DNA from 4 places in the Bacillus sp. MT94 genome. Region 4 is predicted to be linked to each of the others. Evidence: predicted binding sites of a transcription regulator. Region 4 holds the regulator's gene; each other region holds the start of a gene.
What was found. The regulator Rex, encoded in region 4, represses fermentation and respiration genes when NADH is low (regulators of the CRP and FNR family bind a similar motif). The targets are predictions, from matches to a motif close to TTGTGAAATATTTCACAA.

Region 1 (2,212 bases), on a different contig from region 4:
CGTATTCACCGTACTCACCATCTAAAATGGCTGATACAGCAATGACACGGTGATCATCGTTAAAGATTGAACTCGCAATATACGCTAGAGAGTTTCCGATTCCGTAATAAGTAGTTCCTTTACGTTTATAAATTTCCCAGCCAGCTTTTGCAGTTTTCTCAACAATTTCATCTAAATCTATTTCTCCAAATCGTTCTTTTTGTTCTTCTAAAATTTGCAGAATTGGCTTTCCACCAACAGTTACATGAGACCAAGCAACCATTTGAGAATCACCATGTTCTCCTAATGAATACCCATGAATACTACGAGGGTCTACATGTAGCATTTCAGATAAAATTGTTCTTAAGCGAGAAGAATCTAGTGATGTACCAGTACCGATTACGCGATTTCTAGGTAATCCAGATAATTTCCAAACTTGATATGTAATAATATCAACTGGGTTCGATGCAAGTAAGAAAATACCATCAAATCCACTTTCCATTACGCCACCAACAACACTTTCCATAATCTTCGCACTCGCTCCTAAAGTATCTAAGCGACTTTGCCCTGGTTTTGGTGCTGGTCCTGCTGTAATAATGACAATGTCCATATCTTTGCAGTCTTCATAGTTTCCTGCATATACTTTTGTTCTTGTATTTGTAAAGTTAATGCAATGTGATAAATCCATTGCTTCCCCAACTGCACGTTCATGATTTATATCAATTAATAATAGCTCTTCGCAAATACCTTGATTCACAATAGAATACGCACAACTTGATCCAACTAATCCAGTACCGATAATTGCAATTTTTCTTGTATGTCTTTTCATAGCAATCTCTCCTAATTGATCATATAATCTATTTCTTTTGCTCTTTACACTCCTAATTATAGAGGTTCTCACGATAGAAACCATGGATACTTTGTGAAATATTGAACAAAGTTTTTGTCCTTTTTGTGAATTGTTATATTCCATTTTCGTCATATTTGTTACAACTGGAAAAATATTTATTATGTATTTATTGACATATACAAAAAGAAAACGAGCGAATAAATTCGCTCGTTTTCTTTTCACTATTGTTCCGCACTTAATTGACTTTTTAATTGCTGTACAATCATTGGATTAGCAGGTGCTGCCGGTTTGTAATAACTCTTTTGCTTTGCGTACTCATACATATTACGTTGGCGCGCCTCGTCTTGATTACGAATTTGAATTAACGTTTGATGTAACTGTTCATTATCAGACTGAGCAATATAATTTGCATAGCTTGTTAAACTTGCATTCAATCCTGCTAAATAATCATTTACCATATCTTTTTCATTCATCTTTCTCTTCCTCCTATCCTAGGAAAGTCATTAATTGCTGTTTCGTATTTCGTGCATCTTGCGCATCTTTTTGTAGCATTTGTTTCAGTTGTGGATCTGTACACGTCTGTGCATACTGCTCCAACTTGTTAATAATTGTTGCGTGTCCACCAATTAAATGACGTAAGTTTTCTACTTCAAGCTCTGTTAAGTTTTGCATATAACATACCCGCCTTTCTTTGTTCATTCATCATTAGTATTTGGTTCTTTTTGGATTGTATTCATCAACTTTTCGCACATATAAACAAAATAAAAGATGAATAGCTAGGCCATTCATCTTTTATGCTAAATATTCATTCAATTTTATAAAGAAACAATCATACTTATACTCACAAGTAGGTTCCATACAATATGTAAAATGATGCTAGGTAAAATAGATTGTGTTTTCTTATATAACATAGCAAATACAATCCCCATAATCATTGCCGTAACCGGAAAACCACCATGAAGAATCCCAAAGATAAAGGAAGAAATAATGATACCAACTAGAAAACTATATTTCTTTTCAAAAAATCGATACAAAATACCTCTATATAAAATTTCTTCTTTAATTGGTGTAATTATAGCAACACTTAACACATATATAATACTTTGTAGACTATTTTGAAGTCCTAAGCTCCCTAATTGATCTCGTTGCTGCTCTGCACTTTCAAAGCTAAACAACTCTAACATTACATACTGAGTTAATGCAATGATGATAAAACCTATTAATAAATACAAGTAGGTTTTCCCATTTTTTAAAATAGATACATCCCATATGTTCTTAATAAAATGAAGCACTGGTTTATACGCAAATAAAACAATAGTAACAACAGCTGCATCAAATAGAAGTAAATAATATCCCTCTAAATTAGCACGTAATACCTCTTCT
Region 2 (2,212 bases), on a different contig from region 4:
TGGCGGAATAAAAACGTTGAAAGAAAGAGGCATTAAAGCGCATAGTACAGCATTAACCGCAGAACTAGCAAAGAACAGTGGATATGAAGAGCCGCTTGGAGATTTACAAACAATTACGAGTTTGAAGTTTGGCAATACAAAAGTAGAAACGTTCTATCCAGGGAAAGGACATACAGAAGATAATATTGTTGTTTGGTTGCCACAATATCAAATTTTAGCTGGAGGCTGTTTAGTAAAATCTGCGGAAGCTAAAGATTTAGGAAATGTTGCGGATGCGTATGTAAATGAATGGTCTACATCGATTGAGAATGTGCTGAAGCGATATGGAAATATAAATTCGGTAGTACCTGGTCATGGAGAAGTAGGAGACAAGGGATTACTTTTACATACATTAGATTTATTAAAATAAGAAATTGTAGAAATACAAAAGAGAGGAGAAATAATTTTCTCCTCTCTTTCTTCTAACTATATTTAAATGCTGAATCTGTCGATTACGTCAGCATATATTACTGAGATTTTAATTCCAAGTATACAAATACTAGTACTGTCATAATTGCAATAACAACGTAAGTAGCATCAAGCATTATAAGTGTTTTTAAAGTTTCAGTCATCGTAATTCACCCCTGTTATAAAAATATAACATGATCTTTTTATTGATTAGATTAGAGATCATAAAGATAAAATGTATATGAAATTTCTTAAGTAGCTTCTATATAAATATATCATATAAATAATGTAAGTAATGTTAAGATAGTGTAAATGTATTGTAAATAAAGAGGTTTACAATGAAGGCTTTAATAAAAAAATGATAGTTCCTTAAAATAAAAAATACGCTATTTTCATATGAGATGAATTGCAATTATTTGTATAAGGGATTCAAAAAATTTTTTTCGTTGTATATATTTCTCCAAATTAATTATTTAGCTATTTAAAAGTATCGAAAGATGTGTGCACACTAATGTATATTTTTTGGATGTCAATAAAAGTATTATGTCAACAATATGAACTGTCACAAATCTTTATATATTATTGTGATTGATATCACATCACTTTTTTTCAATGGGTATTATGCTTAAGATGTAATGAATGATTGGGAGAGGGTGGGATGATATGTTTTGTTATCAATGTGAACAAACGCCAACAGGCGGATGTAAAGTAATGGGTGTTTGTGGCAAGAATGAAACGATTGCGAGTTTACAAGATACGATTGTGTTTGGGCTAAAAGGAATTGCAGCTTATCGCACACATGCTGCTCAGCTAGGGTATACGGATGCATTTGTAGATGCTACAACACAAGAAGCTTTATATATGACATTAACAAATTCTAACTTTAACGAACAAGAGCATATTGATATGGCTATGAAAGTCGGGAAATCAGCTTTACGGGTGATGGAGTTATTGGATGAGGCACATACGAATCATTTTGGTGTGCCAGAGCCTGTACAAATTACACAAAATCGTGTAGAAGGTAAAGCAATTGTAGTTACGGGCCATAATTTATTTGCACTAGAAGAACTATTAAAGCAAACAGAAGGAAAAGACATTAATATTTATACACATTCTGAAATGCTACCAGCACACGGATATCCGCAGCTGAAAAAATATAAACATTTAAAAGGAAACATCGGCAAGGCATGGTATGATCAAAGACGCCTTTTTGAAAAATTTACTGGTGCCATATTAGCGACAACGAACTGTGTTATGCCAATTAAAGGATCATACTCTGATCGATTCTTTTCATATGATATTGCAGGTTTAGAAGGTGTACAAAAAATTGAAAATGATGATTTTATACCATTGATTCAAAAAGCACTAGAACTTCCAGAAGTACATATGGAGTCGGATGAACAGTTAGTGACAGGGTTTCATCATAATACAGTATTATCATTAGCTCCAGAAATTATTGATGCAGTAAAAGAGGGGAAAATAAAGCGTTTCTTTGTTATCGCCGGTTGTGATGCACCGGGAAAAGGCGGAGAATATTATCGTGAATTAGCAACGTCACTTCCGCCAGAAACGGTTATTTTAACAACTTCTTGCGGGAAATTCCGCTTTAATGATGTGGATTACGGTGTTGTACCTGGTACAGAAATTCCGCGTTACATTGATTTAGGACAGTGCAATAATTCAATTTCTACAGTGAAAATAGCGGCTGCTTTAGCTGATGCTTTTCAATGTGAAGTGAATGAATTGCCAGTAAGTATTGTACTAT
Region 3 (2,212 bases), on a different contig from region 4:
TGCTTTCGTTTGATCATCTTCATAAATTTGACCAGCAGAGAATAAATCACAACCAGCAACTTTTAATTGCGTACCGACGATACTGCCCGAATATCCATCAGTTTGTAAATTTGTTATATGTTTTGCTAATATCGCACCTTGTTCATAAAGAGGAGCAACAAGTCCATATGCGATACCGTCATGCTCTGCACATTCTCCAACTGCATAAATGGACTCATCATTTGTTAGCATATAGTCATTGACTACAATACCGCGATTTACAATTAAACCAGCATCTTTTGCTATTTGCGTATTTGGGCGTATTCCGACAGCCATTACGACTAAATCACAATCTACAACTTCACCATCTTCAAATTGAATGCCCTCAACATGGTCTGTACCAAGAATTTTTACAGTTTTCTTTTCCATTAGAAATTTCATGCCTTGCGCTTCCAAATCTTTGCGTAATAGAGAAGCTGCTTTCGTATCTAGTTGCTGCTCCATTAAGTTTGGCATTAAATGAACAACATGTACGTCCATCCCTAAGTCAATAAGACCTCTTGCGGCTTCTAAACCAAGTAACCCACCACCAATAACAACGCCCTTTTTCTTTTCTTTAGCGGTGTCTATCATAAATTGTGTATCTTCAATTGTTCGAAATCCTGTTACACCAGGAAGAGTAGAACCTTCAACAGGTAAAATAAAAGCACTAGAACCTGTTGCGATAATGAGTTTGTCATATGTAAGAGTACGATTTTTTTCTGTGATAATGATTTTTGCTTCTCGGTTAATACTTTGAACTCTTTCGTTTGTATATAAAGTTATCTCATTCTCTTCGTACCAACTATATTCATTCATAATGATATCTTGCATATTTGTTTTGCCTTGTAAAACGTGAGAGAGCATAATACGGTTGTAGTTTGGATGCGGTTCATCTCCCAAAATAGTAATCTCATATGAATCACTATTATGTTTTAATATTTCTTCTATACAGCGTATGCCAGCCATACCATTTCCGATCATAACTAAACGTTTTTTCATTTTCGTTTCCCCTTTTTCTGTGAAATGTTGAACAAAGGATTATATTTCTATTATAGAAAATTCAAAAAAGGGGGGATGTGATATTTGTCACATTTTTATAATGATTCACAAATTGTTAAAATTCGGATTTATTCGAGAGGGATGTGTATATTTTTTACCAAATGAAAAAACAGGACATAAGTATGTATACTCATGTCCTGCAATTTATTTATGCTCTCGTAATGGCACGTGGAAATAAAATATTATTTTCTAAATGAATGTGTTCAACTAAGTCAGACTCTAATGCTTCAAGACGTTGGTAAACAAGTCGATAAGTACCGCAAGCTCCTTCTGGAGGAGTAAAGTCATTTGTAACTTTACGAAGCTCTTTAATAATGTTGCCTGCGTGGTTATGTTCATTTTCCAACTCATCTACTACTTTAAGTAATTTCACATAGTTTTCTTCAATTGGATTTTGTTCAAATTCTAAAATTAATGGGAAATCTTCTGTTTCTTCTTTAATTAAATGTTGTTCTAATTCCATCTTTAATTCGTGAAATAGCTTATGAATTTGAGCTAAGTGAGGCTGACTTGCTCCGTGGACGCGTAATACTTTCGTCACATACGGACTTAATTGTGGTAATTCTTCATTTAAATAGCGATGATGCTTATTTATAACATAATCAATCAATTCACGATAAGAAGCATTTTTCCAATCAATTTCAGATTCATTTAATCGTTTCGTATTATTATAAAGTGTATTTAATTCTGTAAGTACTTCTGTTGCTGATAAATTTCTTTCATGAATTGCATCAATAAGTGGTTTATTACCACCACAACAAAAGTCTATTCTATATGATTTAAAAAGATCGCTAGCTTTCGGAAATTGTGTAACGATCTCACCGACAATAGAAGTTTCAGTAAATGCATGTTTCATATGAACGCCTCCATAAAGTTTGAATGTAATAACTAAATTAAGAATAGCGATAAACTAACATCTATGTAGTGATTGAAATCACTTATTCTGTGTCGTTTTTGAGAATAATAAGAAGAATGTTATTAAAATAAGGGGGAAAGTAATAAGTGGTAATATTTTTTATTGCTATTTTTCACATGCAATTCCATCGCCATCACGATCAAGATGAGAGCTATAACCTGGTTGCCCTTTATGTAAAGGGGCTTTCCCAGCTGCTCTAACTGCAGCACAATTTTT
Region 4 (2,212 bases):
ATGCAGCTGCTAGGAATTAAACAAGGTTCAGAAAATACAATGAAACTGATGGAAATTGCAAGAACGACACCTTGGTTCCTTATTGTCGTATCTATAATCGGACCTATCTTGGAAGAAATCGTATTTAGAAAAATTTTATTTGGTACACTTTATAAGAAGTTTAACTTCTTTATTGCAGCTATCATTAGTTCGCTTGTATTCGCAGCAATTCATTTTGATTTTACTCATTTATTGGTATACACTGCTATGGGGCTCGTATTCGCCTTCTTATATGTGAAGACGAAGCGTATTATCGTTCCGATTGCAGCTCATGTTGCGATGAATACATTAGTCGCTATTGGGCAAATTTTTATGAGCAATGAGCAAATTCAAGAAATGATTAAAGAAGCTGAAAAAATGCAAGGCTTTATCGGAGGATTTTTTGTATGAGAAACTCACCATTGTTCATGGCTGCACTATACTTCCTTCTTGGATGTATCTTTACACGCTTCGCCATTACGAACGTGACAGATACAATCTGGAATGTGTGGACAATACTATTTGCAGTTATGGCAACAATTGATTTTAATTTGGCACTTCGCCTTATATTAGTTAAATTCACAAAGAAGAAACAATAATAAAACGCAGAGGTCGCTTCCTCTGCGTTTTATTGTGGATAGTTTTTCAAAAAGTAAACTAATGTTTGTAACTCTACAGCTAAATCAATATGATGAATTCTAATATTCTCTGATACGTTTAATCGTGCTGGTGTGAAATTCAAAATACCATGCACGCTCGTTTCAGCTAATCTATCTGCTACAGCTTGTGCTACTGTAGCCGGTACTGTTAATATTGCCACTTGTATATCATTTGATAATCTCTCTTCTAATTCATCTAAATGGTATACAGGAATGCCCCCGATTTCTGTTCCAACTTTCTCTTCACTAACATCAAATGCCATTTCAATTTTTGTATTATTGTTTTTCGTGAAATTATAATGTAAGAAAGCGGTCCCTAAATTACCTACTCCAATAAGTGCTACACGCGTTATATCATCTTGATCAAGTGTTTCGCGGAAAAATGATAATAAATAATTTACGTTATATCCATATCCCTTTTTCCCTAACGCTCCAAAATACGAAAAATCTCTTCGTATTGTTGCGGAATCTACTTTTACCGCTTCACTCAATTCGGCCGATGAAACACGCTGCTTACCAGAAAGAGATAAGTTTTGGATAAATCGATAGTATAGAGGCAATCTTTTAGCAGTGGCTTGTGGAATCTTTTGCTGATCCATATGACCTCTCCTCTCTTCCTATCTTTATTCATATACTTTAATCAAATACAGAAGTTTAGCACTCATTAAATTCCTTGTATAATAAAGAGAAGAAGTATTCTCTCTTATTTTAAACTATACACTATTTTTAGTATGATTGAGAAATATAAACATGGCAAAGTTAAGAAATTATTTGAGGTGAAAACATTGATTTTATTACAAGTAAATGGACTTTCGAAATTATACGGTGCAGAAACAATTCTTGCAAACATAAAATTGGAAGTACAAACAAAAGATCGTATCGCATTAGTCGGAAGGAATGGAGCTGGAAAATCTACATTATTAAAAATTATCGCTGGTGAGTTATCACATGATGGTGGCGAAATTATAAAACCGAAAGATGTCTCAATCGGGTATTTAGCTCAAAATACCGGCCTAGAAACGTCTTTAACAATTTGGGATGAAATGCTAACCGTCTTTACCCACTTACAGCAAATGGAGACAAAACTTCGAAGGCTTGAGCAAGAAATGGGAAAAGAAGAAAACTTTTCAAACGAAGCTATATATGAAAGATTGTTAGCTGATTATGACCAATTGCAACTCAATTATAAAGATCAAGGTGGATATCAATATGAAGCGGATATTCGCTCCATTTTAAGCGGCCTTGGCTTCCCAGTTGAAACGCACCAGACGACGATTTCTACTTTAAGCGGTGGGCAAAAAACAAGATTAGCTCTCGGAAAATTATTATTAACAAAACCAGACTTACTTATTTTGGACGAGCCTACAAACCATTTAGACATCGAAACATTAACATGGCTTGAGCAATATTTACAAGGTTATCCTGGCGCAATATTAATCGTTTCACATGACCGTTATTTCTTAGACAAACTTGTTACACAAGTATATGAAATTTCGAATAAAGAAAGCAGACGATTTGTTGGTAACTACAGTAAA

Region 1: AC1Q51_RS15710 (L-lactate dehydrogenase) is a predicted target of Rex. The motif match lies at 900-917, and genes of this name have one in related genera.
Region 2: hcp (hydroxylamine reductase) is a predicted target of Rex. The motif match lies at 1,030-1,047, and genes of this name have one in related genera.
Region 3: nirB (NADPH-nitrite reductase large subunit) is a predicted target of Rex. The motif match lies at 1,096-1,113, and genes of this name have one in related genera.

The regions. Positions count from the first base shown of each region.
Region 1 covers NZ_JBXAEZ010000004.1:93,272-95,483, forward strand. Annotated here, with positions in the region: gene AC1Q51_RS15710 (L-lactate dehydrogenase) at 1-808, opposite strand, end outside; gene AC1Q51_RS15715 (spore coat protein) at 1,051-1,302, opposite strand; gene AC1Q51_RS15720 (hypothetical protein) at 1,316-1,501, opposite strand; gene AC1Q51_RS15725 (CPBP family intramembrane glutamic endopeptidase) at 1,645-2,212, opposite strand, start outside.
Region 2 covers NZ_JBXAEZ010000009.1:188,014-190,225, forward strand. Annotated here, with positions in the region: gene bla2 (BcII family subclass B1 metallo-beta-lactamase) at 1-409, shown strand, start outside; gene hcp (hydroxylamine reductase) at 1,111-2,212, shown strand, end outside.
Region 3 covers NZ_JBXAEZ010000001.1:379,718-381,929, forward strand. Annotated here, with positions in the region: gene nirB (NADPH-nitrite reductase large subunit) at 1-1,020, opposite strand, end outside; gene ric (iron-sulfur cluster repair di-iron protein) at 1,229-1,936, opposite strand; partial or broken gene AC1Q51_RS01895 (excalibur calcium-binding domain-containing protein) at 2,102-2,212, opposite strand, start outside.
Region 4 covers NZ_JBXAEZ010000015.1:4,537-6,748, reverse strand. Annotated here, with positions in the region: gene AC1Q51_RS27590 (CPBP family intramembrane glutamic endopeptidase) at 1-429, shown strand, start outside; gene AC1Q51_RS27585 (YdiK family protein) at 426-617, shown strand; gene AC1Q51_RS27580 (redox-sensing transcriptional repressor Rex) at 647-1,276, opposite strand; gene AC1Q51_RS27575 (ABC-F family ATP-binding cassette domain-containing protein) at 1,463-2,212, shown strand, end outside.